DNA from 2 places in the Peribacillus sp. GL_122 genome. Region 1 is predicted to be linked to the other one. Evidence: riboswitches for the same ligand, from Rfam matches in the RefSeq annotation. Region 1 holds a riboswitch; the other holds the start of a gene.
The links. Region 1 has a riboswitch for S-adenosylmethionine ahead of AC3ISB_RS02475 (sugar ABC transporter substrate-binding protein). Riboswitches for the same ligand answer to the same signal wherever they lie in the genome.
Positions count from the first base shown of each region.

Region 2: it holds a riboswitch for S-adenosylmethionine, as region 1 does, so the genes downstream of both, AC3ISB_RS16070 (bifunctional homocysteine S-methyltransferase/methylenetetrahydrofolate reductase) here and AC3ISB_RS02475 (sugar ABC transporter substrate-binding protein) in region 1, are expected to answer to the same signal.

Region 1 covers NZ_CM174415.1:505,716-508,871, forward strand. Annotated here, with positions in the region: gene AC3ISB_RS02470 (GTPase domain-containing protein) at 1-1,575, shown strand, start outside; SAM riboswitch class I at 1,671-1,776, shown strand; gene AC3ISB_RS02475 (sugar ABC transporter substrate-binding protein) at 1,893-3,005, shown strand; gene AC3ISB_RS02480 (sugar ABC transporter ATP-binding protein) at 3,063-3,156, shown strand, end outside.
Region 2 covers NZ_CM174415.1:3,343,771-3,346,926, forward strand. Annotated here, with positions in the region: gene metH (methionine synthase) at 1-194, opposite strand, end outside; gene AC3ISB_RS16070 (bifunctional homocysteine S-methyltransferase/methylenetetrahydrofolate reductase) at 187-2,034, opposite strand; SAM riboswitch class I at 2,138-2,236, opposite strand; gene AC3ISB_RS16075 (MOSC domain-containing protein) at 2,347-2,997, opposite strand.

The DNA of each region.
Region 1 (3,156 bases):
TTCATTCAGTCAATTGTTGGCGAGAGCATTGCCGCTGAAGATCATTCGTCATTAGTCAGTGTCAAAGACGGGGATGATTTGGAAATCCTTGAAATTACCGATACAGATAGAAAGGTTGTCATGGAGCTAACTGAATTGGATGAAACACGCCGCCAGCGCGGGACTATTGTTGATGTGACAATCATAAGTGACTACCTAAGAAATAATGGTCTGCGATTATTGGATACACCGGGGTTCAATGGGGAAAAAAGCGTGGAATCAGATTTCCAAGGCTATTTACATGGCAGTGATGGACTGATGTTCGTTCTTGACGCCCGGGCGCCTTTCACCGGCAGTGAACGGGATCTGTTATTGGAAATTCAAATGATGGCTCCGAAACTGCCGATTCATTTCTTGTTAAATAAAATGGATACGATATACAGTGATCAGGTGGCAGTCCGGATGGAAGACGAAACATGGGATAAAGTGAATGCATATTTCCCGAATGCGAAAGTATTCGCTTTCTCCAAACTGTATGATAGCAAGCAGCAATTGAAGGACCTTTCAGCCTTCCTTCAATCGAATTATCAAGAGGATAATTGGAAGGAAAGAAGATCTGAAAAAATCCTTGCATTCATTCGTAAAACTTTATCTTATCTGTTAGAAAAACGGGCAGCCAATGAGCGGAAATGCGAGCATTCCATCTCTTGGAATGAACAGATGGAAGTCAAACTGAATGGGGCGGTCAATCAACTGGCTGATTTGGAAAAAGAAAAAAGTGAAAATATCATAAGGTCGTATCGTCTGCTTAAGGATGAAGTGAAAAATCAGCTTTCTTCTAAAATTCCTGAATTATTGAGGGATTGCTCTAAATCATTAACGGAAAGCAGTGATTTCAGTCAGGTCCATGTACAGTTAAACCAAGAAATGAATGAGCGGATTCAAAACTTCATTTCTGATAAGATCATGCCTCAATATTACCGTTCTCTTCAAGACTGGATTGCCAGTTCCCAAATGGAGTTCTCACAAAGCCAGCAGTTTATGGATGAGATGAGTGCCGGATTCAATGAATTATACAAAGAAGAACGGATTACGCTTGCAGGTGACTTCAGGGTATTGGATGACTGGCGCCGTGATGCCGATCGGATGACAAGCAGTATCCGCATCGAAAACGTTAATATCCTTTTGCGCAGGACTCCATCACAATTGCTGCTTAAAGGAGCAGGGAAGCTGTTTGGGGCGATACCGCAAAATAAAGCCAATATGTACAATCGTTATAAGAAATATCTGGAAAGTGAAGATTACCTGGATGTTGCGGAAATGATCACGGAACGTTTCCTTACCCAATTTGGATTGTTTGAAAAATCTTTGGATCGGGACATCGCACTTTTCTATCGCAGTTCATTTGCCTTACTTCAAAAAACGATTGAACAAACGCAGACCGAGATAAAAGACTTCCAGGCTGCATTGGAGCATATGAAAGAAAATCCGGAAGTTTACCGTGACCCGATCACTTTGTTCGAAGTGAAATTAAGGCAGTTGGAGAGGCTTGAAAAAATCGAGAAAAAGCGTCTAGCCCAGCTTCAAAGAAAATAAAAAATAACGGGGAACATTTCAAATATTCAAAAATCTATTGACTTTACGACTATATCCCTATAAAGTGATAATTACGAAAACGTAACACAATATATCTCTTATCAAGAGTGGCGGAGGGACTGGCCCTAAGATGCCCAGCAACCGTTCCATTAGGAATTGGTGCTAAATCCTGCAAAACAGAAATGTTTTGACAGATAAGAGAGGGACAAGTCTGCAAAACAGCCGATTAAACCTCTCTATATTAGAGAGGTTTTTATTTTGGGATTTACACCGACTTAACTGATAAGACTAATTAGAAAACATGGAGGGAAAACAAGATGAGAAGGTCTATTAAAGGGATATTTATTTCAGCCATCGCTTCGGCTTTGCTTTTAACGGGTTGCTCTACTGGGCAGAGTTCCACAGAATCGAAGAAAGAAGAAAAAGTATCATTTGAAAATGTACCGGAAAGATTTGCAGATGGGGATGGAGCCAAGATCAAAGTGATCCGTAAAATTGGCGGTGATGATCATACGGCCCAATACCTGGCGGGGGCGAAGGAAGAAGGAGAAGCACTCGGTTTCCAAGTGGATACATATACAGCCAATGGTGATACGGCTAAATTTCATGATGCGATAGCGCAGGCATTGGAGGAAGATTACGACGGCTATATCATTTCCCATGGTGATGATGCAGCAACTGTGAATGACGTTCAAAAGTTGGTTGATTCAGGTAAAAGCGTTGTCACGTTCGATTCAATAAGCGATCTATCTAAAATAGATGGTGTGACATTAACTTCACAGGATGATGAAGCGTTGGCAACACTGGCTTTTGATAAACTGATAAAAGAGCAGAAAGGTGAAGCGGCAATTGCATATCTTTGGGTGGATGGTTTCCCACCAATGGTAAGAAGAAATGCAGTCTATCAGGAAAAACTAAAAGAAAATCCTGGGATTAAAGAAGTCGAAAGATTCGGAGTGGCATCTGCCGATACTTCGGTTCAGACACAAAATGCTGTAGCCGCAATGCTGAATAAATACCCTAAAGGTAAATTGGATGCCATTTTCGCAACATGGGATGCCTTTGCCATCGGTGCAGCCCGGGCGATTAAAGAAGCGGGCCGAGATGAAGTGAAGATATATGGAATTGATGTATCTAACGCAGATCTCCAGGAAATCCAATCGGCAGATAGCTCATGGTCCTACACGGCAGCAGTCGATCCCAAGTTGATCGGTGCAGTTAATATGAGGATATTGGCTAAAAAATTGGCGGGCGAAGATACGCCGCAAACCTATGACTTAGAGGCTTCACTTATTTCACAAAAGCAAGTCCAAGCTTCAAAAGAAGCGGTAAACATGGCAAATCTGTCTGGTATTGTCGATGGATGGGGTGAATCTACGGAATTTGAAGAAGATTGGATGAAAGTTTTGAAGGATCATTATAAAAAGTAAAAAGAGACACTCTCTTTCAAGTAGAAGGGAGTGTCTGTTCAATAAGGGGGAATGGACATGGGCACGCAACTAGAAATGAAGAAGATTTCGATTGAATTTCCGGGGGTGAAGGCGCTGAGTGAAGTTGATTTTTCCGTACAATCAGGGACAG
Region 2 (3,156 bases), 2.8 Mb from region 1:
GCTGCCAAATATTTTTCATGGATGGATTGAATGATTTCCGGTTGCGTCAGTGATAAATATTCATTGCAGCCCTCGAATTGTTCCCCGCCAAAATCCTCGACTGTCAAATTCTCCGCTTGAAGCATTGTTCCCATCGCCCCGTCAAGAAGGAGAATCTTAGAATTTAACTGATCTTGAATCGCTTTTTTATTCATGTACTGCCACCTCTGATGTATGTTTACTATCGACTTTTCTAATATATTTCGTAAGTTCCGCCGTCATTTCATAGCGAAGGAACGGAGTGATTAAATATATGCCCTTGAATTTTTCCCTTGCCGCGTCCACTAGCTCTCGCGCAATATTCACTCCTTCAATCCTTGACTTTACAGGGTCATCCCCTGCTAACGCCATGGCCCTTCTAACATTATCAGGCAATTTGATGCCTGGGATCTCATTATGGATGAATTCGGCGTTCCGGGTGCTTGTCAAGGGCATGATACCGATGAAAATCGGGGTTTCTAAATGTTTTGTGGCTTCATATACTTCTTCGATTTGCTCCACGGAATAGATTGGCTGTGTCAAGAAGGATTGGGCACCGCAGGCAATCTTCTTTTCCATTCTCAGTACGGCTTTATCCAGATATTTCACATTGGGATTAAACGCTGCCGCAATTTTGAAATTTGCCCTTTGGCCCAAACTTTGACCGGAATAGGAAAGACCTTCATTAAATTGTTTGACCATACTTATTAGGTCAAAGGAAGATAAATCATAAACCGAAGTGGCCCCCGGGAAATCCCCAATTTTTGAAGGGTCTCCGGTGATGATCAATATTTCGTTCAGCCCCACCGTCTGCAGACCCATTAAATGTGACTGCAGGCCAATCAAATTTCGATCACGGCATGTTATATGCACCATCGGCTCTATATTCAATTGGTTCTTCAGTAAATTAGCCAGTGCATCATTCGATATCCTTGGTGAGGCAAGCGAATTATCCGCTAATGTAATGGAATCGACCCCTGCTTTTTTCAAAACCTCGGCACCAGTCATGAAGCTCTCTATACCTAACTTTTTCGGTGGATCAAGTTCAACTAGAATCGTCCTTTCTGTTTTGGCCTTTTCGAACAGGGGACGTTCCAATTCTCTATCATTCACTTCAATTATTTCTATTTCACGGGATTTCGTAAATTTCTCTTTCACAGGAGCCAAACTTCCAATCGCATTCTTTACAGCTTGAATATGCAGCGGAGTCGTTCCACAGCACCCTCCTATGATCGCAGCACCCTGCTCACGAAGTTCTAGGGCACTTGAACCGAAATATTCCGGCACAGCTTTATAGACGAGCCTTCCATCCACATAATCCGGGAGGCTGGCATTTGGGTATATGGCAATTGATGCTTGCTTTGGCAAACTCACTTCTTCCAAGGCCCGAATCATATGATGTGGACCGAGACGGCAATTCACGCCAACAACATCGGCACCCAATTGCTCGAGTTTTTGAAAGGCTTCATTTAAATGGATTCCATTTTGAAGATTTCCCAGTTCATGCATCGAAACATTTGCGATGATCGGCAGTCCAGTTTCATTTTTAACGATTTGCAGGACAGTTTCCAGTTCTTCCAGGTCATAAAATGTTTCCAAGAGAATCCCATCAGGGTTTTCCATCAAAAGACTGTATAGCTGTTCACGAAAACCCCGTTTTATCTCTTCAATACTTAAATCCGATTTCCTGATGCTCCGCTGTGCCCCTATGGTACCGAAGACGTATGCCTTTCCTTTTGCCGCTTTTTTAGCAAGAATGACTCCCTGGCGATTGATTCTGCTTACTTCATCTTCAAGTCCATACCGTTTCAATTTGTTGAAATTGGCTCCATATGTATTCGATTGAAGGATATCTGCACCAGCTTCCAGATAGGCACGGTGGATGGACTCTATTTGATCTGGGTTCGTGCAGTTTAATTCCTCATAACATTGATCGATGCCATTTGAATACAATAAGGTCCCCATTGCCCCTTCCCCAACCAGTATTCTTTCTTTCACGTCTTTACGAAAATTCATCATTACACCCTCTCTCAAAAACAATCCTGTTTTTGTCGTATTCTATGAGTATGAGAGAAAAGGAAAAAAACCTTCTCAAAGAAGAAGGTTTTTTGAAACATTCTCCTCATCTATCAAGCTCTGCTTGCTGGATTTAGCACCTTTGCCTAAGCTGGTTGCTGAGGTTTCTTCGGGCCAGTCCCTCCACCTCTCTCGATAAGATCCATTATATAATTTTCACAAGATTTCAAAATTTGATTATATTTAATTTACATTAATAATCTGTCAATTTCAATACCTGATCGACATTTTTTTCACTTTTGCAAAAATCATTCAATCTTTTACAGCTTGAACCCTCATCAAGATCCTTTGTTTCCAGTCTTCCGCTAACGAGTCTAGTGTAAGTAAAGCCTTTGCGCCTTCCAGCCCATCTCGTTTATGAAGAATTACCTCTGCTGCATAATGAACTGAAATTTTTTCTTGCAAACGATCTATCAGCACAATCTCGTTTTGTTTAGTTATCGTTCCTTCTTGAAGTACTCTTGCAAAATAACCAGTGAAACTCGTTTTCAGCACGAGTTCCAAAAACTTAGGTTCTTGATTGAAGTGGGAAATGGTCGAACAAGGTATCCTCCCTTGGTTAATTTGAACAATCACTTCTCCTATTTGATAAATATCGCCGATATACGTTGATTCTTCCCTCATCCCCGCTATGGTTAAATTTTCACCGAATGCAGGGATTTCCAGCTTTTTAGAGAATTTTTCATTCCATAATGAATAATGCTCAAAGGGGTAAAAGCACAAAGCGCGATCAGGACCTCCATGGAACTTTACATTACCTACCCCATCACCAATTATACCTGATTTAGTCACTGTCACATTATCCTTTGCTTGTTTATCCATTGCTGAAAAGATATCGATATTCGAAAAAATTTCATGCTTCGGCTTCCCGGCATGAAGTGCTCTAATTTTTCCATTTTGCATTTTGCATCTTCCATTCATATTTAATGTATATCATCCTGTATGTATAAATTATACTAAAAATCCATTTTATTCTGTAGTTTTTTATAAGAATATGACAATGCAAAAGCCACATGAGCCGTTAAATGGGCGAAATATCATTGATTTCCAGAAAAATTCATA